Regions from separate parts of the Peribacillus sp. NPDC055009 genome, predicted to be linked through region 4. Evidence: riboswitches for the same ligand, from Rfam matches in the RefSeq annotation. Region 4 holds a riboswitch; each other region holds the start of a gene.

Region 1 (7,447 bases), on a different contig from region 4:
CATTTTTCATATTATCATAAGTTACCCGAAAGGCGATATGCCTTAGTGAAGGGTGGTATGGAGTTTGATATTCCTTCCCTTCCCATAAGCCGACCCAGCTTTTGTTTTCCTCGATCCAAAAGAAGACAGTATCTTCATCCCTCCAAGCTAGTTTCAAGCCTATTTTCTTATAAAAATCCATAGAGATCTCCAGGTTCTTGGCTGGTAAATGGGCTTCATATAAACCTTCTATCATATTAGATTCTCCTTCTCCTATAACTTTCATTTTTACGAATTATGATCTGCCAAACAAAATAATTCAAGAAACCGATCCTATTATCCTTCTAATTGGATATAGTAAAACCCGAACAAGGACACGTCTCATTCGTGTCAATTATTCGGGTCATTTGTTCAGCATCCGCTTGGTCGGTTCAAAACTTCTCGGGATAGAGTCCTTCCGCTACTGTCCGTAAGGCTAGTGGTGCACGAATCCCTTCCGCGCCCGCTGAAAGAGGAAGCACGATGATTGCTTTATTTCGAATGGCCGGTACATCCGCCAGTTCACTTTTATTTAATAAGAATGCTTCTTTTTGCTTTATGGGGATATCTCCGTAATCAATGATGGCAATGACATCCGGATTCCGATCGACGACTTCTTCCCAACTGACCTCAGGCCACCCCCCTTCCGTATCACCAAAAATGTTCTGGCCGCCAGCCATGGAAATGATTCCTGTCATGTAATTATTTTTCGCTGCCGTTCTCGGGACTTCTTCACCGCCGTCATATACGAAAACGTTTTTGGGCTTGCCTGCACTTTCGATTTTTGCTGTAGTTTCTTTTAATTCGCGTTGCATCTCTTTGATGACTTCCGCTGCTTTTTCTTCTACATGAAAGATGCGTCCAATATTCTCAATATCTTTATACACATCTTCTATTGTCGGTGTTGACATATTGGAAGACTCTTGGATATATGTATTGATTCCGGCTTCTTTTAGCTCTTGGACGGTTCCTAACGTTTGTTCCGTAAAGGCGCTTTTCCAGCCTGCATATGCAAAATCCGGCTCAGCTTCAAAGAAAACTTCTTTTGATGGGTATTCCTTGGAAAGCACAGGCACTGTTTCATAGGCATCTTTATACTTTGGCAAAATTTCGTCATCCAAATAAGCCGTACCTGCCATTGAATCCTGCAACCCCAATGCAAGCATGATTTCCGTCGCATGCTGGTTTAGCGAAACCGCACGTTTTGGTGCCTCTGCATAGGTGAATTCATGATCCAGATTAGTGATGACCACTTTTTCTTTTCCACCTTTTTCGCTCTGTTTGCCTCCGTCCTTTGAAGCTTCCTCGGAGTTATTGCAAGCGCCCAATATCATCATTGCCAATAAACTGATGCTTAACAAAATCTTTCGGTAAACAGTCATATACTTTCCCCTCATATCCATTGTTTTTTTATATATGTGCTAAAAAGGTGATATGCGTCTTTTGCGTGATGGGGTGTATGCCGATTTCCGTTTCCACCCCGAACACCTTCCTTATCATTTTTGTCGTCAATACAGCTTCTGGTGTTCCGGATGTGATCACTTTGCCATTTTGGATGACATATATATGATCACAATACATGGCTGCCAAGTTTATATCATGCAGAGCCGTCAAGACGGTAACGTCCAGCTTTTTTACAAGGTCCAGCAATTGGAGCTGATGCCTGATGTCTAAATGATTCGTTGGTTCATCCAGGATGATGATATTCGCTTCCTGGGCAAGGGCACGGGCTATGAGGACACGTTGTTTCTCACCACCCGATAAGCTCATGAAACTCCTGTCTTCAAATCCACTCATTTCAACGCGAGCTAATGCTTGATTGACGATTCCTCTATCTTTCTCCGTATCTCCCTGAAATAACCGCTTATGAGGATGCCGTCCCATCCAAACCATCTCTTGTACACTAAAGTCGAAGGTCAGGGATGTTTCCTGACTGACAACCGCCATTTCCCTGGCTGTTTGTTTCTGTGAAAGCCGGTAAAGGTCACGGCCGTCCAGGTGAACAGCTCCCGTATGAGGCTTCAAGATCCGAGAAGCATTTTTTAATAAAGTGGATTTCCCACTCCCATTCGGACCGATCAGCCCAACGAACTGCCCAGTTTTTATTTGCAGTGATATATCCTCAATGATAGGAGTGTCCAGAATTGAATAGGATACTTCTTCAATAGCTAATCTCACTTGCCCCCACCTCCAAATGAATATGAACTTCGCCGCAAAAGCCAAATGAAGAATGGTCCTCCGCAAAGTGCGGTGACAACGCCAATCGGAAGTTCTTGAGGTGCCAGGACCAGCCGGGCACAAACATCTGACCAAATGACGAGGATCATGCCAATCAATATGCTGCATGAAAGAACACGTTTATGGTCTGTCCCGACCAATAGCCGGGCTAAATGCGGTACGACCAGACCGATGAACCCAATCGAACCGCTTACAGCCACAACTGTTCCCGTAACAAGGGATGTAATGATGATCAGAACTTTACGGAAGGCTTCCATATTGACTCCGAGCGTCGCGGCTACTTCTTCGCCCATCAATAAGATATTGAGGGAGCGGGATTGTACGATAAGGAACAAGGAAACCACAAGCACCACAACCGCTGGAATCGGTATGTATTCCCATTTTGCCCCCGCTAAGCTGCCCATCATCCAAAACATCGCTTCACGGATGCCGGAATCTTTTGGTGCAAGAGTGACAATGAAATTAGTGACGGCAGACATGATCATCGAAATGGCTACACCCGCCAATAACAGCCTTGTCGTTTGAATTCTCCCTCCCACTTGAGCCAATAAATACACGGAAAGCATCGCAGCCATGGCCCCCAGGAAGGCACCGAATGATAACGCATATTGACCGAATATAGGAAGCGCCCCAAAAAGAATGACAAGGGTTGCAGCAACAGAAGAACCAGATGAAATGCCCAGAATATACGGATCTGCAAGTGAATTGCGCACCAAGGCCTGGATGACGACACCCACTACGGATAATCCCGCACCTACCACCGCACCGAGCAATACACGGGGCAGGCGGATATCCCAAATGATCCGCTCTTGTGCGATACTCCAATTCACCTCCAGAAAACCACCGATAAAAGGCAGATGCCCTAAGGCGATCTTCCAAACCGTTATTGCTGACATCTTAACTGGCCCAAGGGTAACAGCGAATGTAACTGATAATAAAAGGATGCACAGCAAGAAAAATAGCAGAAAACGAAACCTGCGCTTGGCATTTCTCTCAAAATGAGGTTCTTCAAGCACATCCCCTCTCTCTTTCAATGAACTTCTAATCAATGACTCTTCCAATGATGAAATCCTCCTTCAAAAAAAACACAAAAAAACCCCAATCCTTTTAACAAAGAATGGAGTTACGAGTATAGGCCAAAAAATACGGAAGGACCTAAGTCCGCCTTTTCTTACTCTCGAACACCTCTCCTCTCAGCGAAGGAAAAATTGGTGATGCTCACTAGGTAGGTCTCCTGGCTTCCATATCAACATTTCCTTTCGTCTTCCCTGACTGACGGTCAAGTGACATCCTGAAAGAAAACTCCTTGGTTACAGTGGCGCGACCACTCGGGATTTGCACCCGATTCCCTGTTACCCTTTGTTCACACAAAGGCACCCAGCGGCAAATATATGAACTTCGCAAAATTTTCCAAACAATTAAATACAACGTTAGTATAGTATACTCCCAATCTTTTCACAATTAAAAAAATGGGATGCGGTCTATTATATAGAAGAAAATGGATTTAAAGGTTCTTTCTATAATGGTAGAATGTTAGCTTTTGACCCGTATCCACACTAAACTCCTCATCAATCGAAATCCGTTCAAAACCGTTTTTCACTAAAACCTTTTGGGAAGCGATATTGTCGCTTGTAGTTTTGGCATGTATTTGAGTCACATTCAATTCCGGCGCCAGATTAACCAAAAGCTTTAGAGCTTCATTCGCAAACCCTTTTTGCGTAAACGCTTCACCGATTCTATAACCGACATGAGCCGTACCATTAACGGGGTCGATATCCACAAGATTAATCCTGCCGACGATTATGCCTGAACCATCCTTAATCAAATAACAAGAAGAGATAGCATCTTCTTGTTCTTTTAATAATTCCTTATGCCTGATTCCAAACGATCCAAAGCTATAATAATCATCTCCCCGGCCTGGGACCGTTTGCTCGAAAAACCTTCTATTATTGCATTCAAATGCAAATAACGCTTGTGCATCCCGTTCATTAAGCCTGTCAATGTATATATCCATTATTCTTCCACCCTTTCAAAAAAACGCTCCTAATCTATCATTCAAGAAAACAAAGGGCTTATCCTTCCTGATAAATAGATAGATGAAGATTTGTACCCTGGCTTGATCCAGCTTCCCTTTATTGTTCCCTCAAATCCAGTTCCTGAATAAAGATAAATACATGAATTACTACAAAAGTCAAAAATAAATTATTTTTTTCTGGTAAAAAATCAGCGGATGATGTATCATAGGCTTCAGATATTCATTATTCTCATTTGGTTAATCGGAATTAGGAGGAATATATATGATTGGTTATGTGTTTTTAAATCTTGCCATAATGCTCGTTCTTTTAGGCGTTTTATTTTACATGAATAAGAAGCATATTTCCTTTACAAAAAGGGTCTTTACTGGACTTGGTTTAGGAATTGTATTCGGACTTCTTTTGCAGTATTTCTATGAACCTCAGTCAGATGCGATCGTTAAATCGGTCGATTGGTTTAACATTGTAGGTTCCGGCTATGTCAAGTTCCTGCAAATGATCGTCATGCCGCTTGTCTTCATTTCAATCTTATCCGCATTCACAAGATTGAAACTGACTAGCAATATTGGAAAGATCAGTGTCCTGATCATCGGAATCCTGCTTGGAACGACTGCGATTGCAGCTGCTGTCGGGATCACCTCGGCAACTGTATTCGATTTGGAAGCCGTTCAAATTGAGCAAGGGGAAGCGGAGTTAAGCCGCGGGGATCAAATATCGGAAACATACGGTACGATTCAGGATAAAACGATGCCGCAGCAAATTCTTGAATTGATTCCGTCCAATCCGTTCCTTGATTTAACGGGTGCACGTCCGACATCAACCATTTCCGTTGTAATTTTTGCTGCATTTCTTGGGATTGCCTATTTAGGAGTCAAAAGGAAACAGCCTGAACATGCTGAATTTTTTGCTAAAATAGTAGATACATTGCACAGCATCATCATGCGCGTAGTAACATTGATCCTGCGTTTAACACCTTACGGGATCTTGGCGATCATGACGAAGACGGTAGCTACGAGCGATTTGGATGCCATCCTGAAATTAGGAAAATTCGTAGGTGCCTCTTATGTCGCCCTGATTGTCATGTTCCTTATCCATTTGCTATTGCTGATGCTTGCAGGATTGAATCCAATCGTATATTTGAGAAAAGCTTTCCCAGTATTATCGTTTGCCTTCACTTCAAGAACAAGTGCTGGCGCTCTGCCATTGAACATCCAAACACAGAAACAACTAGGGGTGTCCGAAGGTATTGCCAACTTTGCCGGATCCTTCGGCTTGTCGATCGGTCAAAACGGCTGTGCCGGAATCTATCCGGCCATGTTAGCGGTCATGATCGCTCCAACGGTTGGGATCAACCCGCTAGATCCTTCCTTTATAGCCATGTTGATTGCCATCGTAGCCATTAGTTCTTTCGGGGTTGCAGGTGTAGGCGGAGGCGCAACATTCGCTGCCATCCTTGTATTATCTGCAATGAACCTGCCAATCGCCTTGGCCGGCCTGTTGATTTCCGTCGAGCCATTGATCGATATGGGGAGAACGGCTGTGAATGTCAGCGGAAGCATGACTTCCGGTATTCTGACTAGTAAAATAACGGGCGACCTGGATAAGGAACAGTTCAGTGAAGAATCATCTTTGAAAATCGAAGCTGAAATGTAAAATAAAAAAGCATCGGACTTCCATTGGAGGTTCGATGCTTTTTTACATATGGTTACTTTTTAATTTGCCTCGCTGTGTAATGATTGGCCTGAATAGCCGATAGTGCTTGGAACATATACTGGACAGCTGCATATACCCCGCATGCAAGGAGTATTCCAGCGAGTACATCCAATACAGCATGCTGTTTCGTAAATAGCGTCGAGAGGATGATCAGTGTTCCGAATGCAGTGACACTGGCATACTCCCATTTGTGCTCTTCTTTCCGCTTATGGGCAACGATCATCATGATGAATGTAGTCAGTACATGTATGCTAGGAAGACAGTTGACAGGTTGATCATGACTATAGACGAATCGCATTAAATGGGCAAATATATCGTTACCCACCACTTCCGGACGCGGAACTGTCGTTTGCCAAAGGCAATATACAAGAAAACAGAAAAGTTTCCCCGATATCAAACTGCCTAATCCTACGAAATAGTGCTTTCGGTCAACAAAACAGTAGTAAATCAGCAATCCATAAATATACGGATACCAAAGTAAATAAGGAACGACAAATTCTTTAATAAAGGGAATCTCCCCATCTATTATAGTCGTAACATCGACAGCATGACCTGAAGATTGATTGATGATTGAATAGATGGAACTAGTAATCACCAAAAGTATTAAATAATATAACGGGTGAAAGGATAGTAGGGAATTGTTTTTCATAGCTCGCTCCGACTTTCAATATATTGGTTTTTTTCCAAAGATTATTATACAACATTTTTCACTAAATTAACTCTTTAATTGCTAAAGTTAATGATTCCCATGAACTAGTAAAATGGATATCTCTTACTTTTCATCAGACCATGAATACATAACGAAAGCCATGGCATATACCACGGCTTGAAACGGAAACTTATACGCGGGAAGGCAAAAGTGATCACTCCGCCTTCTCTAGATTTTGTTATGGCGTTTTTTCCATACATACGTTAAGGAAATGAAGATGTAGATGCAAAGTGTAATGATTGTAACGACTATGGATGTCGTGAAAATGATTCCGATCAGGATCGTTATTAAAGCGATGATCGCAGCCCAAGTCGTATACGGGAACCATTTTACCGAATAGGCACTTGTTTTTCCTGACTGTTGTTTACGTGATTTCAAATGGGCGAAAGCAATGATCAACCAGATGAATAATACGGTATATCCAAGCGAACCCATTAAGAAATCGAAGGTCTTGCTTCCAGCAAATAAGGAAATCAGTACACCGCCATATAAAGCGGAAGTACACATTAATATTGCGGGAACAGGTACTTTCTTCTTGGATAAACGGGAAAAGATTTTCGGAACGCGACCATCCACGGCTTGTGTATACAGAACGCGGGATGAACCATACAACCCGGAGTTCATCGATGAAATGATCGCTAATAGAACAACGGCGTTCATGATATGGTCGGCACCAGGAATACCGATCATTTGAAAGACCATTACAAACGGACTTTCCTTCACTCCGTTTACTTCG
Region 2 (7,447 bases), on a different contig from region 4:
CCAATCCGAAGCTCAAAGGACAACAAATTCTCATTCAAGAGACTCGGGATAATGGGCAGTGTGAATGTACTCTTGATTGCATCGCTTTTAATTGGAGTATATATAGATAAAAATAGGCTGGAAAATAATATAAACGATAAAAATTATCCAGGAGCGTTAGCTGTAAAAAACCCTGATGATATACCTGATCAGGAACCAATTCCATCATATTCTGAAGTCTTTGATGATTTACCACAATCGCATTTGGACGGCAGTAACCAAGGGTTGAAGGAAAGTGACTTGAAAATTGGGGAATATGGCGAAACTGAAAATTACGATGCTACAATTGCCCTGATCGGCAGTTCCCATTCAGAGCATTGGTTAGGTGCCATTTTAGAAGCAACAAAAGATGATAATTATCGTGTATTGAATATGACTCGTTCAGGTACACGTTTTTCAACAGGTTATGCGGATGATGATTTGAAAGGTATCTGGGTCAATAATGTTCTCGATTATCTAAAGGATTCAGATGTAGATCTTGTCATTTCTCACGCCACAGCTTCTGATTCACCTAATAATAAAATACAACAACAAATGGTTGATCAGCTGCAGTATGTTAAAGATGAATATGGTATTGAAGTGTTAGCGGTTCGTGATGATCCAAGATATAGTTTTAATGTACTGGAATCATTAGAAACACATGGAATAGATGAAACAACAAAAAAAATGAATTCAGTAGATAATCAGAAAGACGAAAGCTTTTGGAGACAATTTGAAAAAGAGAATAAATCATTGCATAAAATTGACTTAACAGATTACTTTAAAGTGAACGGTAAATTTCAGCCCATTATTGGTAATGTTATAATTTACCGGGACAATAGGCATTTAACGAATACTTATTCTGAAAGTTTCGGACCTATTTTTGATGAAAAAATCAACGAGATAGGCTTAGATAGAAAGTAAGTATAGCTAAAGGGAGTTTTGTTTGGGTCTATTGGTTATCTGTATATAAAAAATCTGAGTTCTGTGTTTTACAGGGCTCGGATTTTTTTTATGAACTTGTTTAACCGCCCCATAAATCACAGAAAAAAACCCTGTTACTACGCGGAAGAACCGCATTGTAACAGGGTTTTTAGTTAGCGTCCCAGATAGGAATCGAACCTACGACCTACAGCTTAGGAGGCTGTCGCTCTATCCTGCTGAGCTACTGGGACATATAAAAAAGTCGACGACTTATTTATTATATTTCTTATAGGCAAACTTTTCAAGCTAATAGCACATACTTATGAAAAAAAATCCTCATAAATGCTTAACAGGTCACTAAGCTCTCGTCTTTCCCTTTTTTCATTTAATGGAATACTTTATTAATCACTAGTTTTCTGGTACTATTTTACTATAAAAAATTAGGAGAATGATAGTGGGGAAATATAGAGTGTTAAGGATGGTTGCATTGCTGGGGATTTTGATTTTACCTGCATGCTCACAAGAGATTTTAGAAGGTATAGGCACAAAGACAGCTGCACCGATTGCGGAAGATGACATCGAAGTGGTCGAAGCGGCGGATAATGGGGCAGGGCAGGAATTGGAGGGCCAGATCGATACGGGAGACTGGATAACGGCCGAGCCCGCCGTCCAGCTTCCAATCTTGATGTATCACAGCATTTCTGAAGGTAATCGCCTTCGGGTTCCAAGTGAGGAATTCCGGTCACAGATGGCTTGGCTTCGGGAGAATGGCTACTATACATTATCTCCTGAAGAGGCATTCCTCGTTTTAACCGAGAATCGGATGCCAAGTGAGAAGTGTGTCTGGCTTACTTTTGATGATGGCTATACAGATAACTTCACGGAGGCTTTCCCGATATTAAAAGAAAATGATATGAAAGCAACTGTCTTCATGATCGGGAAGTCCATTGATAAAGGTCATCACCTGACTGAAAATCAAATGATGGAGATGAGCAGGAATGGGATTTCGATCGAAAGCCATACTATCAACCATTTGGAGCTGAACCGCATGACGGCAGAGCAGCAAGAAGCTGAAATGGTCCAGTCTAAGAAGCTATTCGACCGTATTCTCGACCAGGACACGACAGTGCTTTCCTACCCGGTTGGCCGGTATAACGAAGAGACTCTCAGGCTGTCAGATGAAGCCGGATACAAGATGGCAGTCACTACCGAACCTGGGGGAGCTTCAAGGGAACAAGGGATGCATGCCTTGCATCGAGTTCGGATTTCACCCGGTTTATCAGTCGATGGGTTTGCTTCGTTGATTGAAAATGCTTCAAATCATTGAGTGTGGAAGGGTCATTTCGAACCTGTTCAGAAAAATCATATAATAATCGATTCTTACATGGTGTATAATGAAGGCAATGAAAATTATATACATATGAACGATTTGGTGTCGTAATGACTTAAAAGGGAAGCTGGTGAAATGCCAGCGCGGTCCCGCCACTGTATATGGGAGCTGACGGCTGTGTACCACTGTATGAAATATGGGAAGGTGCCGTTGACGATGACCATGAGCCAGGAGACCTGCCAAAATTCGTACACCTGTAACCTACGCGGATGGGAAGGTGTGTGGCAGACCCTAAGAAGTCCGTAATGATATTGTTGCCATACAAGCACCTTCCGTTTAACGGGAGGTGCTTTTTGTTTTGGGGCATCTTCCGGGATTATTGGGTGAAAGAAATTAAATAAAAAGATTGTGGGGAATGAAAATGAAGAAAATTTTTGGTCTGATATTGTTGATGTTGCTTACTGCAGGCATGATGGTCGGCTGCAGTGGAGCTACTGATGAAGGAAAAGAAAAGCAGCAAACGAAACATGCTCAACACGAAGCTTTCCCGATTACGATTAAAGATGCAACTGGGGAAAAAGTAACGATAGAAGAAAAACCGAAGAAAATCGTTTCGTTAATACCAAGTAATACGGAAGTGGTCTTTGCACTTGGGTTGGGTAAAAAGGTCATTGGTGTTTCCGATAATGATAATTACCCGGAAGAAACGAAAGAAATTGAAAAAGTTGGCGGAATGGAAATGAACACGGAGCTGATTGTCTCCATGAAGCCTGACCTTGTTCTTGCCCATGCATCAAGTGCCCATAATTCGAATGAGGGTTTACAGCAGCTTAAGGATGCTGGAATAGATGTCCTCGTAGTCAATGATGCACAAAGCTTTGACCAAGTCTATGAGTCTATTGAAATGATTGGACAGGCAACGGGTGAACATGACAAGGCAAACGAAATCGTTGCGGATATGAAAACGAAGCTTAAGGATATCGAGGAAAAGGCCAAATCCGTAAAGGAAGAGGATAGGAAGACCGTTTTAGTGGAAGTTTCGCCTTCACCGGAAATATACACACCGGGAAAAAATACTTTCATGAATGAGATGCTTACTATTATTTCAGCGGATAATGCTGCTGCTGACTTGGACGGTTGGGCAAAGATTGATGAAGAGTCGATGATTGCTGCAAATCCTGATGTCATCATTACAACTTATGGTTATTATACGAAAGATTCAGCAAATGAAGTGAAGGGCCGAAAAGGATGGCAAGACGTAAATGCTGTTAAGAATGGCCAAGTCTTTGATGTCCATTCTGACTTGGTGACCCGTTCCGGTCCACGCTTGATAGAGGGAGTAGAGGAACTTGCCAAATCAGTCTATCCGAACCAATTTAACAACTAAATGGACGTTTGCCTATTTGATTGCGTTTTTAATTTTGTTATTCGCAATGACGGTAGGCATTTCCTTTGGTTCGGTGTCAGTACCGATTCCCGTACTTTTACAAATAATCGGCAAGGAGATCTTTCATTTGCCGATTTCCGCTGATCCGGATGTGATGCTGACGAATATCGTGATGAACATCCGCTTGCCGCGTGTGTTGCTTGCGGGGTTGGTCGGGGCATCGCTGGCGATTGCGGGTGCGGCATTTCAGGGGCTGCTCCGGAACCCGCTCGCTGATCCTTACACATTAGGTATTTCATCAGGAGCATCGGTCGGCGCCGTATTGACAATATTCTTGAATATATCACTGCCGTTCATCGGTTTATACACTCTTCCGGCATTGAGCATTTTATGCTCAGTGCTCACGATGCTCTGCGTATTGACTTTTGCAAAAAAAATGGATCGATCGATGAAAGTGGAAACGATCATTTTAACGGGAATCATTTTCAGTTCGTTTTTAAGTGCCTTCATTTCATTGATGATTGCGCTGACGGGTGATGAATTAAGACAAATCATCGGCTGGCTGATGGGAAGCGTTTCAATGCGCGGATGGAATTATATTGCAATCATTTTGCCGTTTTTTATCATTGGTTCGTTGATCTTGATCATGAATACAAGCGAATTGAATGCGATGACTTTCGGGGAAGACCGGGCAAAACACTTAGGTGTGAATGTTAAGCGGCGGAAAATGTGGATCTTGATAGCCGGTTCGACATTGACAGGGGCAGCGGTAGCCGTTTCAGGGGCGATTGGCTTTGTAGGATTGGTCATTCCTCATTTTGTCCGAAAGATATGGGGACCTGATCATAAACATTTGCTTCCGCTGTCATTGCTGATAGGAAGCGGATTTTTAATTTTGGCAGACTTTGTAGCACGGACGGTCATTGCCCCATCGGAACTGCCGATCGGGGTGATCACCTCACTTATCGGGGCACCTGCATTTGCGCTGATTTTATTAAAGAGACGGAGAGAAGGGTAAAAACGAATGCTTGAAGTTAAAGGGTTAACAGGTGGATATGACAACAAAGCTGTTTTGGACTCTGTCTCTTTTGATGTACATAAAGGAGAATTATTCGGGATTCTTGGTCCTAATGGCAGCGGAAAAACGACGCTCTTAGGTATGCTTAGCGGGGTGCTCGATTATAAGGGCGGAAGCGTACGGATAAGAGGTAGGGATTTGAAGGATTATTCGTCAAAACAACTTGCACAGGTCATTGCTGTGCTCCCTCAACATTCCTCATTAGCTTTCTCCTATACAGTAAAAGAGACGGTCTCGCTTGGGCGATATGCCCATCAATCAGGTTGGTTCCATAGTTGGTCCGCAGATGATGAAGCGATTGTCCAACGGGTTATGGAACAAACGGGCGTAGCCGATTTTCAGGATCTGCATTTTGAACGATTATCAGGAGGGGAGAGGCAGCGGGTCCTGCTGGCACAGGCACTTGCCCAAGAACCCGAAATCCTTTTTTTGGATGAACCTACGAATCACTTGGATCTTTCCTATCAAAAAGACCTTCTTGATTTAATGAGGAAAATGGCAAAAGAGCAGAACTTGACCGTTATTTCAATTTTCCATGACCTGAATTTGGCTGGGTTATATTGTGATCGGCTGATGTTGCTTGAGAAAGGGAAAATTCAGGTTGTTGATGTGCCGAATGAAGTGCTTCAACAGGAACGGATTCAGGGTGTATATCATACGACGATCGAAAAACATCCACATCCCGCCCTTCCGAAACCGCAGATGTTCATCGTTCCGGAAAAGCATGGCCATGATACTATTCCATTGGAAATTGATGAATCCTATCTGACAGTCGGACCTGAGATGATTCAATTGGATTCGCCGATCCCGCTTAGAACGATGTCTTCCGGAGTGACTGGTTCGGGGACGGGCTGGCATAAATATTTTGTGAATAGGCACGTACATCATGGCTATGACTGCGAGGATCATCATGTTGAAATGGCCGAGTATTTAAAGGCTCATGGTTTTGAACCTCAGGAGACGGTAGGGATGATGACAGCTGTCTTTCTCGATACGGTTGCTTTCAAGCTTTTAAGAGCTGAAGATTTCTCTGTTTTCATTATCGTGACGGCTGGTGTAGGAAATGCCATCGACGCTTCTTTAGCTGACCGGCATTCTTGGAGTTCCGCTCCGGGAACGATAAATACATGGATATTCGTAAATGGACATTTGGCAGAAGAGGCTTTCATCCACAGTATAGTTACTGCTACCGAGGCAAAAGTAAAAGCCCTTCATGATTTGCATGTACTGGATAAGGTGACAAATACATGTGCAACAGGAACGTCGACTGACAGCATTTTAATCGCGGCTGCTCAAAGAGGGGCAAAGCTTCAATATGCAGGCACCATTACTCCGTTAGGGAAGCTGATCAGTCGCGGTGTATATGATTGTACAGTGGAAGCCTTAACGAATAATCGGAAACGGATTGAGGAATTATGATTTATCATCATCTTTTTGCGGTTACGCTGGCGTTCTTCCTTGATTTATTAATTGGAGATCCGCCAAGTTGGCCGCATCCAGTCAAATGGATAGGAACGATGATTAGCAAGTTGGATCTGGCATTCAATAAAGGGGCATATAAGAAACGGAAAGGACTCTTCATGTTGATCATCGTCCTAACGGCGGTGTTATTGATTACAGGTCTTACCGTCTATTTGGCTTATCTAATCCATCCGCTTGCAGGTATCCTTTGGGAAGCTGTGGTCATTTCTACTACGATAGCTCAGAAGGGCTTGAAGCAAGCTGGGATGGATGTTTGCCTTCCGCTTAATGAACGCGATTTTCCTGAAGCGAGGCTAAAGCTTTCCTATATCGTTGGCCGTGATACGGCTGATCTTGATGAACCCGAAATCGTCAGGGGCACCGTGGAAACTGTAGCGGAAAATACCAGTGATGGGATTACAGCGCCATTATTTTGGGCAGCTATCGGCGGTGCGCCGCTCGCTATGGTGTATAGGGCGATTAATACATGCGATTCCATGGTAGGGTACAAAAATGATAAATATGGGCAATTCGGCTGGGCTTCAGCCAAGCTCGATGATATCGTGAATTGGATTCCCAGCCGCCTCACCGGTTTCCTGATGTTACTGAGCTCAAAGTCCCGCTATCATGGATTTGGTGCTAGATGGAAGATATTATTCAATGACGCAAAAAAACATCCAAGCCCGAATAGCGGGTGGTGTGAAGCAGGCGTTGCTGCCATTTTGGGAATACAGCTTGGTGGCCGGAATATGTACAAAGGAATTGTTTCCGACCGTGCGAGGATGGGAGTTCCGCTTGTTCGATTGGAAGCAAAACATATACCACAAACGATTACCATCATGCATCGGTCATCTTTTCTATTTCTGCTGATGCTATGGCTAGGGGGACTTATTCTTGACATTACCTTCTCATGGCTCTAATCCTCATTATCTTTATGAAGCGCTGGAAATCGAAATGCCTGAATCGGTTCTCGACTTCAGTGCTAACATCAACCCATTGGGTCCGCCTTTACGCATAAAGGAACAGTGGTTTGGGTTTTTCGAAGGAATCCTTCAATATCCAGACCCGCATGCCATTGAACTGACAAAGTCCATTGCAAAAAAAGAAGCACTTCCTGAGCATTCCGTTTTGATGGGGAACGGTGGTGCTGAAATCATCATGCTGGTAGCGAACGGATTAGCCAATCAAAGGGTGCTAATCATTCAGCCGGCATTTGCGGAATATGCTGAAGCTTGTTTGGCAGCAGGAT
Region 3 (7,447 bases), on a different contig from region 4:
GGGAATTGTCGTTGCCCTGGCATTGATTCCGGAGGCGATTGCCTTTTCGATCATTGCTGGCGTTGACCCAATGGTTGGTCTATATGCCTCATTCTGCATTGCCATTGTCATCTCTTTCGTCGGCGGGAGGCCGGGAATGATATCGGCTGCCACTGGCGCAATGGCACTCGTCATGGTCGACCTTGTTAAAGATCATGGCTTGAACTATTTACTTGCTGCAACAATATTGACTGGTTTGCTGCAAATTTTACTAGGGGTCTTAAAAATCGGGAAATTAATGAAGTTTATCCCGAAACCGGTCATGACTGGTTTTGTGAATTCTTTAGCCATCTTGATTTTCACGGCACAGCTTACCCATTTCGTGGGCGAAACGTGGATTATGTATGTCATGACAGCCGTTTCATTAGCAATCATTTATCTTTTTCCGCTGGTCACGAAAGTCATACCTTCACCACTTGTCGCCATCATATTCATGACGGTCGTTGCAGTTACCACAGGGGCTACGGTGCGGACAGTTGGGGATATGGGGCAATTGACCGAAGCGCTCCCGATGTTCATGCTTCCAGACATCCCTTTGACCTTCGAAACTTTGGCGATCATTTTCCCTTATTCCATTGCCCTTGCGTTTGTTGGGCTGCTTGAATCGTTATTGACAGCTCAAATTGTCGATGAGATGACTGACACGGATAGTAATAAAAATAGGGAAGCCAAAGGCCAGGGGATTTCGAATATAATCGCCGGATGTTTTGGAGGCATGGCAGGATGTGCGATGATTGGCCAATCCGGTATCAACATTAAATCAGGTGGAAGGGGCCGGCTCTCGACATTTGTAGCGGGAGCATTCCTTATGATATTAATCGTGGTATTGAATGATGTCCTTATTAAAATACCGATGGCTGCACTTGTCGCGGTCATGATCATGGTTTCAATCGGGACATTTGACTGGTCTTCCCTAAAGAGGCTCACTAAAACTCCTAAGTCGGATGCAGCCGTGATGATCGTGACGGTCCTTATTGTTCTTTATACACATGACTTATCAAAAGGCGTATTTGCCGGAGTGCTTTTGAGCATGATTTTCTTCTCGGCTAAAATTTCTAAAGTGGCAGCAGAGAAAACGGAAGATATCCAGGCTAAGAAAATCACTTATCGTATCAGCGGACAAATATTTTTTGCTTCTGTCCAGGACTTTGTTTCGAAGTTTGACTTCAAGGAAAAAGCCGATGCAATCGTCATCGACTTCTCCCATTCCAAGATCTGGGATGCTTCAGCAGTCGGTGCTGTTGATACGGTTATCCTTAAATATCAGCTTCTGGGAATACCTGTCCAAGTCCAAGGGCTCGATGAAGAAAGTTCGTCATTGCTTGAAAAACTCGCCACCTCAGAAAGTAAAATATCTTGAAGAAGTAACATTCTGCTGAATAGAAACTTTTCAAACCGACAAAATAGATAACATGAATCAATTCCTTTTGAAAGGAGCGAAAAGCATGACACCCGAGCAGGATTATACAGCAGCAAATCTGTCACCGGTTTTATTGAATGAACTGAAAAGCTTTGAAAGCAAACTAGGCGAGGAAGCCAATAAAGAATTGATTGTCATCGCCTATGAAAAAGAAAAGGAAGCCTTGAATTAAGAAAAAAGACTCAAACATCCTTAATGGATGGTTGAGTCTTTTTTTGCATGTACAATAAATGGATGCCCAAATAATGAGCATCCCTTTTCCTTTATTACTTGCTGAATACGTCCGTTAAGACCGGAACGATTTGTTTTTTACGCGATACAACGCCTTCTAAGACGGCGATGTTGTTGTTTAATGAAACGTCGTATGCTTTTTCCACTGCATAAGCCGCTTTACCAAGAGCCAAGGCAACAGAATCATTAGTCAAGATATCCGTTACGACGAATAGGAATAAGTCCAATTCCTTGACAGCGATTACCGCTTCAATCGCCGCTTCCAATTCAGCTTGCTTAGCAAGGACTTCGTTTGGATCCACAGCATTTACTTGTGCAATCTCCACTTTAGCCAATCCCATGGAAAATTCCTTTGCATCAAGTGTGATGAGCTGGGCGATCGTTTTGTCGCTCAAGTCAGCTCCCGCCTTCAACATTTCCAAGCCATATGTTTCAGCGTCGACTCCCGCAATGGCAGCCAATTCCATAGCTGCTGCAACGTCTTGCTCCGTGCATGTAGGTGATTTGAACAATAAAGAATCGGAAATGATGGCAGACAGCATAAGACCTGCGATTGCTTTAGGAACTTCAATGCCGTTTTCTTTATAAATTTTATTTAAAATGGTTGCCGTACAGCCAACTGGTTCCGCACGGTAATATAAAGGATCGCTCGTTTCGAAGTTAGCGATACGGTGGTGGTCGATAACTTCCAACACACGGACTTGGTCAATATCTTCAGCACTTTGCTGGCGTTCGTTATGATCGACCAAGATTACGCCATCAGCTTCCCCTGCAACTTTTTCCACAAGACGGGGAGCATCGAATTTGAATTGGTCCAATGCATATTGAGTTTCACCATTCACTTCACCCAGACGAACTGGTTCAGCGTTGATACCTAACTGCTTTTTCAGATCTGCATAAGCGATTGCTGAACAGATTGTGTCTGTATCCGGGTTTTTATGTCCAAAAACTAATACTTTTTCCAAGATTTTATCCCCTTTTTCATAAATATTTTTCCGCGAATCCCCTCACCGCAATAAGGGAGAGCCACCTTTACTAGACACTTTATTTTAACACAAAATCCCGTAAAATCAGCGCTTGAATTATCCATTCCCCAATAAAATCTTTCATTCCTTCACCCTCTGCCATCACTTTGTCAATAGATAAGGGTTGGTTTTTTTCAAATATATTAGTTGAATTATCATCGTATATGGCTTACGATAATATAAGCAGAAATACTAGATATTGATTACATAATCTATACCAATAACTATATATAGAATTTTTATAATCCAAGGTGCCAGTGATGGCTGAAAAGGGAATCCGGTGTAAACCCGGAACTGTCCCCGCAACTGTAAATGTGACGAAATGAGAAACCCACTGTATAGCTCTCTATACGGGAAGGACTCAAAGTAGGATGATCATGAGTCAGGAGACCTGCCTTGAATTTTTGACGTTTCTTATTCTTCGGGGATTGAGATGATGAAACGATAGTATAACGGCTATTTTTTCATGGCTCTTTTATTCTATCGTTTGATCCGCTCAATTCTTTGGGCGGTTTTTTTATTTTAGCGGAAGTTAACAAGGAGGATTATTAATGACTCAAACATATAACTCTACCATAAGTGAAAATGAAACAGAAAAGAAATCCATCCAGCTTGAGATGTTATCGAAGGAATTCGAAGGCCGTCTCGATATGGAAAAGTTCAAAAAGCGTTTTACAAAATGGCTTGATCGCAAAAGTGACTCAACCGAAGAACAGGCATCAAAAAAACTGATTCAGCTCGCTCTTGAGGGTGTGGATATCGATGCTCCGGATTGGACATTCGTTGCTGCAGCAGAACTGTTGAATACAATGTATAGGGATGCACAAGCCAATCGAGGTTATGCAGGCAAGAGTTATGGCCCATTCTATGAGCTGATCACAGAACTCTCCCAGCTTTCGGAAGGTCAGCGTTATCCAATTTACAAGCCAGAACTGCTATCTTCATATACAAAAGCGGAAATTGAGGAATTGGGCTCGGTGATCGACCCGGAAAAAGATAAATTATTCTCATACATAGGCATCTACTTATTGAACGACCGCTATCTGGCCCGCCCAAAAAAGGACAAGGTCTACGAACTGCCGCAAGAACGTTTCATGATCATCGCGATGGAAATCATGCGAATGGAAAAAACGGAGCACCGCCTGCAACTTATAAAAGAAGCATACTGGGCCATGTCCAACCTTTATATGACCGTTGCGACTCCTACACTCTCCAATGCTGGGAAAACACATGGACAGTTAAGCTCTTGCTTTATCGACGCGATTGAAGATTCCATTGATGGCATCTATCTATCAAACTACGATGCAGCAAAAGTATCTAAATTCGGCGGCGGTGTCGGCCTTTACGTTGGTAAGGTTCGCTCGCTTGGTTCTGATATCCGGGGTTTCTCTGGAAATAGTTCCGGCACGACTCCCTGGATTCGACTATTCAACCAGACAGCTGTAAGTGTCGATCAATTGGGGCAACGTAAAGGTGCCATCGCGATTTACTTGGATGCCTGGCATAAAGATATCATGAGCTTCCTCGATTTGAAGACACAAAACGGGGATGACAGATTAAAAGCCCATGATATATTTACAGGCGTTTGCATACCGGATTTATTCATGGAGGCTGTACGCGACAGAAAAGAATGGTATCTTTTCGATCCGCATACCGTTAAGCAAACCCTTGGATTTTCACTTGAAGATCTTTATGACGAGAAGAAAGGCGAAGGAAGCTTCAGGAAACATTATGCACTTGCTGTCGAGGCCGCAGAAAATGGCACGCTTCCAAACTACAGCTTTGAAAAAATCAATGCGATGGACATCATGAAAAGCATCATGATTTCTCAATTAGAAGAAGGCGTACCGTATATGTTCTACCGCGATGAAGTGAATCGGAAGAATCCCAATAAACATAAAGGTATGATTTATTGTTCCAACCTTTGTACGGAGATTGCCCAAAACCTAAGCCCTTCGACGATCACGGATGAATATGAAACAGAAGATGGAGATGTTGTTGTGGTTCGTAAAAGCGGCGATTTCGTTGTCTGCAACCTTTCATCCATTAACTTGCCACGGGCGGTGGGCAGCGATGTTTTGGAAAGATTGATTCCCATTCAGATCCGTATGCTGGACAATGTCATTGATGTGAATAATCTTCCTGTCAAACAAGCATCCATCTCGAACAAACGTTACCGGGCAATTGGTTTAGGAACGTTTGGATGGCATCATTTACTTGCCACACAGAATATTTATTGGGAATCCGATGAGGCTGTTCAATATGCCGATGCTTTATACGAAAAGATCGCTTACTTAACAATCAAGGCATCCAACGAATTGGCCAAGGAAAAAGGATCATACCCATATTTTGAAGGATCTGATTGGCATACAGGGGACTATTTCGAACTGCGTGACTATACAGATCAAAAATGGATGGATTTAAAAGCAGACGTACAGGAACACGGAACCCGTAATGGATATTTAATGGCGATTGCCCCCAATTCATCGACAGCCAAAATCGGTAATTCCACGGATGGCATCGACCCTTTGTATGAAATTGAATTTTACGAAGAAAAGAAAAACTTCAAATTCAAGGTGACCGCACCAGGCTTGACGCCAAATACGTATGAATATTATAAAAAGACGCGATTCAATTTGGACCAACTGGAAAGCATCAGGCAAAATGCAGCTCGACAACGCCATATTGACCAAGCAATCAGCTTTAATCTGTATGTACACAATACAATCAAAGCGAAGGTCCTGTTGGATATACATTTAACGGCATGGGAAAGCGGGTTGAAATCAACGTATTATGTTCGTTCGACTTCTTCCGAATATGACAATGCCTGCGAAAGCTGTTCAAGTTAACGACAATCATGACCCAGTAATCTATTCTTAAAGGAGTTTTCACGAATGACCAATCATATCAAAAAAATTCGTATGCTCGAACCGACGCATCCAACCAAGGCAACCGGTGTTTTCAAAGGAGAAGCTTCAGGCTTCCTCCTTTGGAACGATATTCAGTATGAAAAATTCTATGATACCTATACACAGCTCATCAATAACTTTTGGAAGCCTTCGAGCGTGAACATGATTCAGGATAAAAAGCAGTGGGGCGAATTGGATGAAGATATCCAGGATGCATTTCTCGATATCCTTACGATGATTGCTGGAATGGACAGTCTTCAAACGCCCACATTAGTAGAAATCCTTCGGTACATCAAAGATCCGGCGGCAAAAGCTATCCTGGCCAACATGGCCCAGCAGGAATCGATCCATAATGAATCTTATTCCTATATCCTTGCTTCCTTGATTCCGGTAGGCAAGCAAAAACAGCTTTTCGACCGCATCAAAGAACATCCTGAAGTGATTAAGCGTAACCAACCGATCGTTGATGCTTATCAAACGTTCGTGGACGATCCCAGCCCACAGCATTTATTCGAGGCACTGATCCATTCAACGAACCTTGAAGGAATTTATTTCTATCTGGCTTTCGCCTTTTATTATAATTTAGGACGGCAAAATCTAATGACCGGATCGGCTACGATGATATCCTATATTCATCGCGATGAAATGGTACATTTCGATTTCATTGGAATGCTCATTCAAATCTTGATGTATGAATATCCTGAGTTAAATAATGAAGAAAACACGAAGTTCATCTATACAACGATTGAAAAAGCAGTCGAACTCGAAAAGGAATGGTCTGAATATATGCTCGAAGATATCCAAACCAAAGCCGATCTTGATTTGGAAGAATTCAATGAGTACATCGAATATATCGCCAACAAACGGTTACGTATGCTAGGCCTTGAAAATTTGTATAAAGAGTATGGCGAGAACCCGATGCCATGGATCAAAACGTTTGATGATGAATCCATCGGACTTACCAAAACCGATTTCTTCGAGCAGAAGTCAAGGACATACAGTCAAGTAAATGCCAGCAATGGGTTCGATGAGCTGTAAAGTTGCCATTGTCTATCATTCTGCCGGCGGCAATACAAAAGCGCTTGCTGAAGCCCTCGCTTCCCTTTTACCTGAAGCTGGACTATATCGAATGAATGAATTCGATTCACGTACATTGCCAGATTACGATGCATTGATCGTCGGCACCTATACATGGGGCAATGGGGAGCTTCCCGCTAAATCAGCAGCCCTTTATAAAGAACTGGAACAGTTGCCTATTGCTCATCTGAAAACGGGAGTCTTCGGCACTGGTGAAACCAACTATAATCATTTTTGTGGGGCGGTCGATCATTTCCGGGACATGTTATTTGCCAAGAGCCAGTTATTGGTGACATTGAAGATAGAACAGATGTATCAAGAATCAGACTTGCCCAGACTTCAAAAGTTCGCCTCGCTATTCCAGAACTGACTGAAAGGGGATATGCATGCTCGCATATCCCCTTTCAGTGTTTAAAAAACTTGGCTCCCTATATCATAGCAGCCGTAAGCATGGAGTATAATGGAAGAAAAAAGGAGATAATATCCAATGACTGAAAATATAACACAGTTCCTTCCTATCCTTTTTATGCTAGTGCTTGTAGTATTCGTTATATTCATCGTCTTTTTCCTGTCAGGGCATTTTAATCGTTCTAAACGGATCGAAGAAAAATTGGACAAAGCATTAAAGGAAATCGCCGAAATAAAAGAAAAATAAAAAGACTCCAAAATCGGAGTCTTTTTTTTATATGCGTTCAATTATTTTTGAACGTTAGCTGCTTGTGGTCCACGAGCGCCTTGCTCGATTT
Region 4 (7,447 bases):
GTACGATATGCAAGGCTGCCTTTTTATCCCGGTAAGTGTAATGCTTTAAAAACACGGCCTCTTCGGCTTCGTCTGCAATCACAAAAAGGATGTAGTCAAATGTATCGGTAATCGGGCTATTATCATCCCTTTTTTCTATTAACAAGATTCCAAGTGTAGATTTTAAACTTGCTCGCTCTTGATAAATCGGGCGAAGGATATCTTCCATCATAAATTCCTCCAAAACCTTTTTTTTTAGACTTTCGACAAAACTCTTCAAATTCCTGCTTATCTCCCTTACCCCAAACCATCTCAATTCAAAAGTAATATGTATCCTTTATTTCTTTTTTGTTCCATCCGCTGTTTATGTTATAGTTAAAGTTATATTTTAGGAGGGACAATCCATGGCTAAATATTCTAGCAAAATCAATAAAATACGCACTTTTGCTTTGAGTTTGATTTTCATTGGCTTCATCGTAATGTACCTTGGGCTTTTCTTCAAAACGCATCCTGTTGTCATGACGATTTTCATGGGGCTGGGCCTTTTATTCATAATCGCAAGTACAGGGGTTTATTTTTGGATTGGAATGCTTTCCACAAAATCGATCCAGGTTGTCTGTCCTAACTGCGGCAAACCTACAAAAATACTAGGGCGTGTAGATATTTGCATGCATTGTGAAGAACCATTGACACTTGACAAAAAGTTGGAAGGCGAAGAATTCAACGAAAAATATAACCGGAAAAGCCTGCATGACTAAAGGAATTCGGCTAGCTGAATTCCCTTTAAAGAAGTCTATAACAATTGTATCATTTCTTCATAACATTAAAAAAAGTTCCAACCAAGTGGAGGAACTTTTTTTAATGCGATTCTTTTTTCGCACAATCCGTACAGTCGCCGTAGATTTCCATCCGATGGTGACTAACATTGAAACCGGTGACTTGTGCTGCGAAATGCTCGACTTCATCCAATGCAGGATAATCGAAATCCACAATTTTCCCGCAAGTTTGGCAAATTACATGATAATGATTCGTCGTCACAAAATCAAACCTTGCCGAAGAATCACCATACGTAAGTTCTTTCACCAAACCTACCTCACGGAACACACGCAGGTTGTTATAAACCGTTGCCACACTCATATTCGGAAACTTGCCTTCCAGCGCTTTATATATATCATCAGCGGTAGGGTGGGACATGGAGCTTATCAAATACTCAAGTATCGCATGGCGTTGAGGAGTTATTCTTACACCGGTATCTTTTAAGGAATCCAACGCTTCTTTTAACTGAACTTCAGACACCGTCATCCACCTCTTTTTCTCATTAAGTATGCATTCTTAAATTATAATGTTTATAAATAGTGTACCTTTTATGCGTTGAATTTGTCAATAATTCAATGGCTTAACCATTCTTTTTTAGTTTATTCATCAGCACATTGAATCTTTCCCATTTTTGCATTGAGTTTAGTATCCCCTGGATAAGTCGATTACATTGGTGAAGTCTTTTCCAGCTTTCAGGTATTCACGCATATTTTTTTCGAATATGGCAAAGGTTCTTGGTAAATATTCTCCGCTTTTACTTGAAAGATGCGGAGTGACTGTAACATTCTCCATCCTCCAAAACGGATGCCCTTTTCCTAAAGGTTCCGGATCAAATACATCCAAGATGGCATGAGATAATTCCCCAGCATCCAGTGCTTCGATCAACATTTCATCGTTAATCAGGTCACCGCGGCCAATATTCACGAATACTGCAGTTTCTTTCATTGCTTCAAAGTGTTCTTTTTGCAGAAGGCCCTTCGTTTCATCCGTACTTGGCAGGACGGATACGATATAATCGGCTCCCGGTATGGCTTCCAATAAATTATCCAGGGCATAAAGGTGATCGATGGATTCCACTGGCTTCCCGCTCCGGTTCACTCCTATCGTCTTCATCCGAAAAGCTTTCCCAAGACGAGCCACTTCCCCTCCGATTGCACCCACGCCAATAACGAGCATCGTCTTGCCGTTCAATTCCCCTACTTCAATCTTTCTATCCCACAGTTCTTCCTTTTCATTCTTCATAAGCAGTTTCAATTTCTTTTCATATTGCAAAAGCATCCCTATCGTATACTCTGCCATCGGTATTTTATGAATGCCTCTAGCATTCGTCACCAGAATGCCCCTTTCCTCTATGGCTTTAAATGGCATTAATTCCATCCCTGCACTCATGACCATGATCCATTTCAAGTTCGTGGCTTTCCCAATGATTTCTTCAGTTAAGTCTTCACCATATGTAATTAAGATTTCAGCTTCACGAAGCGGCCCATCCGTCCATCCTTTTTGATAAATGAAGCTCAAGTCAGGAAAAGCTTCCGTCATCTTCTTTTGGATGCCTTCATTCGGAATGACAGTTGAAAGTATTAACATGTTTATCTCTCCCTTTAATTAACATAAAAAAACACGGGCTCTATGTGTCCCGCGCAACTTTCTCTGAGGAGGTATTCCCTTAATAAAGCATATTCAGGTGTCCCCTTTTTGAGTTGGACAAAAGCCTTAGCCTTATTAAAAAAGGCTTTATTTTAAGGAATTTGGGTTTAATGCATCTAATTCCGGCAAAATGAAAACGCCATCCCTTCTTATCAGGACGTCGTCAAAGAAGATGTCACCACCCCCATATTCGGGACGCTGGATCAACACCATATCCCAATGAATCGATGATCGGTTTCCATTATCCGCTTCTTCATAGGCAAGTCCAAGAGCCAAGTGCAGACTTCCGCTTATTTTCTCATCGAACAAGATATCGTCCATAGGTTCCAATATGTATGGATTGATCCCAATTGCGAACTCCCCGATAAACCGGGACCCTTCATCAATATTCAGAATTTGGTTCATTTCAGAGTCACGATTGGAAGTAGCTTTAATGATTTTTCCCTTTTCCAAGTTTAATTCTATGTCACTAAAGGTGAATCCTTCATAGGTTGTTGGTGTGTTGAAGGATATCCTACCATTGAGACTATCTTTTATGGGTGCCGTAAACACTTCCCCATCAGGTAAATTCTTTTTTCCGGCACATATGACGGCCGGCATACCTTTGATGGAAAAGGTCAAATCTGTTCCTGGCGAAACGATCCTGACTATGTCAGTTCGTTCCATCAATTGTTTTAAAGGTTTCAAGGCCGTCTCCATTTTCCCGTAATCCATGTTGCATACATTCAAAAGAAAATCTTCGTACCTGTCGAAGGTCATGCCGGCTTTTTGCGCTGATGCGTTGGTGGGATAATTAAGCAAGACCCAACGTCGGTTGTTTACATAGAAAAGAGTGGGGGAATTCATAGCCTCCCCCTGAAGACGGTGCCTCTCGATGGGAACATCGGTCATTTCCACATCGTTTTCTTCCCCGGTGATGATGATTACCGCATCGATATCCTTATATTTCTTCAAGGCCCATTGCGAAGAGGTGTCAAGTTGTTCCTTTACATTCCCTTGTAACAGGTGGCGGCTTATTTCATCGTCTTCGAGTTCTACATATGGATAAGCACCCACTCTGTATATTTCATCAATCAGCTCTTTCAATAATGGTTTCGTATTGATATTCCCCCGTATGAGGATTCTCTCTTTTGGCTGTAATTGTATCGAATGATGAATCAGCCTGGCTGCAAGCTTCGTTATTCGCTCATCCTTCATCTGCCTGTCCCTTATTTTTCGAGGTCGCGAAGAGTTTGAAGAGCTTCTTCGACATGGCCTTTGACCTTTACTTTACGCCATTCTTTGACTACCATACCAGCCTTATCAATCAGGAAAGTTGAACGTTCAATGCCCATATACTCCTTGCCGAAGTTCTTTTTCAATTGCCACACATCAAATGATTCAGCCGCTTCATGATTTTCATCAGCCAGCAGCAGAAAAGGCAATCCATGTTTTTCGATGAATTTTTCATGACGTGCAGCTGGGTCTGGGCTGATTCCAATGATGACCGCGTTCAATTCCTCAAATTGCTCATTATGGTCCCGGAAATCACAGGCCTCCGTCGTGCAACCTGGCGTCATGTCTTTTGGATAAAAATATAAAACAATATATTTCCCCTTAAAATCCGATAGGGACACCATTTCACCATTGTTTGCAGGGAGCTTGAAATCAGGTGCTTTTTCTCCAATTTTAACAGTCATATTGAACCCTCCATTTCTTTCATTATGGTAAGAGTACCCAATAATCGAAAGAAACACAACTTTCATTTATCCTTCCTATCTTTGTGCTCCAAATCGATCACCGTCCGGATCACGAACGCTGCCGGCAGTGTATAACCGATGAAAGCCTGAATCGTAGCTATCATCCTGCCCATTCCAATCGGGGCTATATCTCCATACCCTACAGAAAACATCGTCATCGCACTAAAATAAAAAGAAGTCTTCAACTGTTCATAGAAAGTGCCATCCAATCGATTGCCCATATCAAGAATCACCGAATGATTCTGAAGTTCGTATAATAAATAAATCAGTGCAAATCCAACTAATATCGTCGCATATAAATTGCCAAGCCACAGCATATCCTCCAGAGAAAACTTCTTTCCTCCCGACTCGACAAGAAATAACGTACGAATGCTCATCACCATGCAAAAAATGATTCCTGCAATCAAGATGTAGAAAGTCATCCCCCACGCCCCATTTCAAAACGCCACTTCCTCTATACATACTCCCTGTCCAAACAATATATTCTTTTTTAGGAACAGACCTCATCCTTATCACCCACACACCTTATAACCGGATACTTTTCCTGAATCGTTTTTCCATGTTGACCCTTTTGGTCGGATATGTTAAGATTGTCTAAATTTTTATAATAGTTTTTATTTTATAAATTTTTAACCTGCAAACAGTTATCAAGGCAGGTTTTGTCAAATTTCATATGTGGAAATAGGTTCCTAGTTTTTAATTAGGATTAAAAGGGAAGTCCGGTGTAATTCCGGGACGGTCCCGCCACTGTAATGGGAGTGTTAGCGCCATCCAATATGCCACTGATCAACGGATCGGGAAGGCCCGCCGCTAATGTTAATCCCTAAGTCAGGAGACCTGCCTATTTCGACAACACTGTTTTAACCTACGGGAGATAGGGAGGTGTTAGGGACCTTATAATTGTAAGGGGCATTTTGCATGCCTCTTTATTTTAAGCATTTCTAACCATCTCTTTTGACGGTTAGGAATGCTTTTTTTATTGCTCAATTAAATGAATATAGGAGGATGGGAATATTGAAAAGCAGTAGTTTGGGTTACCCTCGAATCGGGGAAGATCGTGAATGGAAACGTACATTGGAAGCTTACTGGTCCGGTAAAATCGATGAAGCAGAATTTACGGCACAACTAAAAGCCATCCGTTTAGGCAACTTACAAAAACAGAAGAAACGAGGCATTGATATCATTCCTGTCAACGACTTCACTTTCTATGATCAAATGCTCGATATGTCCGTAATGTTCGGTCTTGTTCCTGAACGTTATTCAGCCTATGAAAGCGGAAGCGTTCCCCTTTCCGTTTATTATTCAATGGCTCGCGGAAACAATGATGAAGTCGCTTCCGAAATGACGAAATGGTTCAATACGAACTATCACTATATTGTCCCTGAATTAAAGGTGCCACAGCTGACGTTAACGGAAAATAAACCACTTGCAGCATATCGGGAAGCCAAGGAAAAGCTAGGAATTGAAACAAAGCCCGTGTTGATCGGTCCTTATACTTTCATCTCCCTTTCCAAAGGCTTCAAAAAACAAGATATCCCTGGCATCATCCTGAGCCTGCTTCCCCTATACACGCAAATCCTCCGGGAGTTGGAGCAAGAAGGCGTGAAGTGGGTTCAAATGGACGAACCTTCACTTGTTTCATCGATTTCCAAAGAAGATATGCAAACTGTTACTTACCTCTATGAAAAACTGAATGAAGCAGCACCAAACCTGAACATCATGCTACAAACATACTTTGATGCCGTGGAACATTACCAGGAAGTCATCGAATTACAAGTCCAAGGAATCGGTCTTGATTTTGTACATGACAAAGGGAGGAATCTAAGCAACCTGGAAGCATTCGGCTTTCCGAAGGACAAAGTGCTTGCTGCAGGTTTGATTGACGGAAAAAACATTTGGCTTTCTGATTTATCGAAAAAAATCCAATTGATCGAGACTCTTAAGACAATGGTAGCCGAAGACCGAATCTGGCTTCAGCCCTCTTGTTCCTTGCTTCATGTCCCGGTGACCGTTCGTAATGAAACCGCCCTATCAAACGAAGTGAAAGAGGCCCTTGCTTTCGCTGATGAGAAACTCGAGGAAATCACACTCTTGGTCAAAGGGAATAATCAAGGCTTTGAAGCAATCGCCGAGAAAGTCGATGCAAATAAATTCACGCTTCAAACGTTAGCAAGTTCAAATGCCCGGAATCACGGAACTGTAAAATCCAATGTCGAAAAGGTTAAAACCAGGACCGCCGGCCGTCAGCTTCCATTTAAAGAGCGTTACCAAAAACAACAGGCATTTTTCAAATTGCCTTTTCTTCCTTCGACTACGATCGGCAGCTTTCCGCAGACATTTGATGTTAAACAAGCACGCGGGAAATTCAAAAGAGGAGAATGGACCGCTTCGCAATATGAAACATTCGTTAACGAAGAAATCGGCAGGTGGATCGAAATCCAAGAAGAAATCGGTTTGGATGTCCTTGTTCATGGGGAATTCGAACGAACGGATATGGTTGAATACTTCGGCCATAAGTTAGGTGGATTCGTCTTTTTAGAAAAGGGGTGGGTACAATCCTATGGATCCCGCTGTGTGAAACCGCCAGTCATCTACGGCGACATCCATTTCATCGAACCGATGACAGTCAGGAAAAGTGTATACGCACAATCACTGACGAAGAAGACGGTAAAGGGAATGCTTACAGGTCCTGTTACGATTTTGAACTGGTCATTTGTCCGTGATGATATTTCCAGGGAGAATGTATGCTATCAGCTGGCACTCGCTTTGGAAAAAGAAGTCATTGCATTGGAATCCGCTGGAATCAAAATGATTCAGGTCGATGAGCCTGCACTTAGAGAAGGTCTGCCATTGAAAAAAAGCGATCGCGACGAATATTTGAACTGGGCTGTGAATTCGTTCTTGATATCGACATCAAGCGTGGAGGATACAACCCAAATTCATACGCATATGTGCTATTGCGACTTCAACAGTTTCATGGATGTCATCTCCTCCCTCGACGCCGATGTAATTTCCATCGAAACATCCCGCAGTCATGGGGAGCTTGCTTCCGCATTCGAGGAAAAAACATATGAAAAAGGTATTGGTCTAGGTGTGTATGACATTCACAGCCCGCGTGTGCCGGCAGTGGAAGAAATGGTCGATATGATCGAACGTGGGATCAAGGTATTGGATAAAGACCAGTTTTGGATCAATCCTGACTGCGGACTGAAAACAAGGGGTATCCCGGAAACCGTCGCATCCCTGAAAAACATGGTCGAAGCAGC

The links. A riboswitch is a leader RNA that binds a small molecule or an ion and turns the genes downstream of it on or off. The one in region 4 is predicted to bind cobalamin.
Region 1: another riboswitch for cobalamin. It lies ahead of ACWF5P_RS01445 (iron chelate uptake ABC transporter family permease subunit); the one in region 4 lies ahead of metE (5-methyltetrahydropteroyltriglutamate--homocysteine S-methyltransferase).
Region 2: another riboswitch for cobalamin. It lies ahead of ACWF5P_RS06135 (helical backbone metal receptor); the one in region 4 lies ahead of metE (5-methyltetrahydropteroyltriglutamate--homocysteine S-methyltransferase).
Region 3: another riboswitch for cobalamin. It lies ahead of ACWF5P_RS07300 (ribonucleoside-diphosphate reductase subunit alpha); the one in region 4 lies ahead of metE (5-methyltetrahydropteroyltriglutamate--homocysteine S-methyltransferase).

Annotation. Positions count from the first base shown of each region.
Region 1 is NZ_JBSGVZ010000001.1:280,354-287,800, reverse strand. It holds gene ACWF5P_RS01460 (VOC family protein) at 1-235, opposite strand, end outside; gene ACWF5P_RS01455 (ABC transporter substrate-binding protein) at 411-1,400, opposite strand; gene ACWF5P_RS01450 (heme ABC transporter ATP-binding protein) at 1,429-2,196, opposite strand; gene ACWF5P_RS01445 (iron chelate uptake ABC transporter family permease subunit) at 2,193-3,272, opposite strand; cobalamin riboswitch at 3,464-3,652, opposite strand; gene ACWF5P_RS01440 (GNAT family N-acetyltransferase) at 3,761-4,270, opposite strand; gene ACWF5P_RS01435 (cation:dicarboxylate symporter family transporter) at 4,554-5,942, shown strand; gene ACWF5P_RS01430 (phosphatase PAP2 family protein) at 5,995-6,651, opposite strand; gene ACWF5P_RS01425 (amino acid permease) at 6,880-7,447, opposite strand, start outside.
Region 2 is NZ_JBSGVZ010000002.1:474,695-482,141, reverse strand. It holds partial or broken gene ACWF5P_RS06150 (acyltransferase family protein) at 1-942, shown strand, start outside; tRNA gene ACWF5P_RS06145 (tRNA-Arg) at 1,120-1,193, opposite strand; gene ACWF5P_RS06140 (polysaccharide deacetylase family protein) at 1,421-2,269, shown strand; cobalamin riboswitch at 2,356-2,530, shown strand; gene ACWF5P_RS06135 (helical backbone metal receptor) at 2,688-3,659, shown strand; gene ACWF5P_RS06130 (FecCD family ABC transporter permease) at 3,622-4,677, shown strand; gene ACWF5P_RS06125 (heme ABC transporter ATP-binding protein) at 4,684-6,156, shown strand; gene cbiB (adenosylcobinamide-phosphate synthase CbiB) at 6,153-7,118, shown strand; gene cobD (threonine-phosphate decarboxylase CobD) at 7,093-7,447, shown strand, end outside.
Region 3 is NZ_JBSGVZ010000003.1:224,181-231,627, forward strand. It holds gene ACWF5P_RS07285 (SulP family inorganic anion transporter) at 1-1,399, shown strand, start outside; gene ACWF5P_RS07290 (hypothetical protein) at 1,485-1,631, shown strand; gene ACWF5P_RS07295 (manganese-dependent inorganic pyrophosphatase) at 1,726-2,655, opposite strand; cobalamin riboswitch at 2,948-3,128, shown strand; gene ACWF5P_RS07300 (ribonucleoside-diphosphate reductase subunit alpha) at 3,267-5,564, shown strand; gene ACWF5P_RS07305 (ribonucleotide-diphosphate reductase subunit beta) at 5,610-6,662, shown strand; gene ACWF5P_RS07310 (flavodoxin domain-containing protein) at 6,634-7,071, shown strand; gene ACWF5P_RS07315 (hypothetical protein) at 7,189-7,356, shown strand; gene ACWF5P_RS07320 (cold-shock protein) at 7,398-7,447, opposite strand, start outside.
Region 4 is NZ_JBSGVZ010000036.1:12,049-19,495, reverse strand. It holds gene ACWF5P_RS26720 (nucleotidyltransferase-like protein) at 1-208, opposite strand, end outside; gene ACWF5P_RS26715 (YgzB family protein) at 384-737, shown strand; gene perR (peroxide-responsive transcriptional repressor PerR) at 838-1,281, opposite strand; gene ACWF5P_RS26705 (D-2-hydroxyacid dehydrogenase) at 1,438-2,382, opposite strand; gene ACWF5P_RS26700 (aminopeptidase) at 2,530-3,639, opposite strand; gene bcp (thioredoxin-dependent thiol peroxidase) at 3,651-4,121, opposite strand; gene ACWF5P_RS26690 (potassium channel family protein) at 4,184-4,603, opposite strand; cobalamin riboswitch at 4,848-5,040, shown strand; gene metE (5-methyltetrahydropteroyltriglutamate--homocysteine S-methyltransferase) at 5,187-7,447, shown strand, end outside.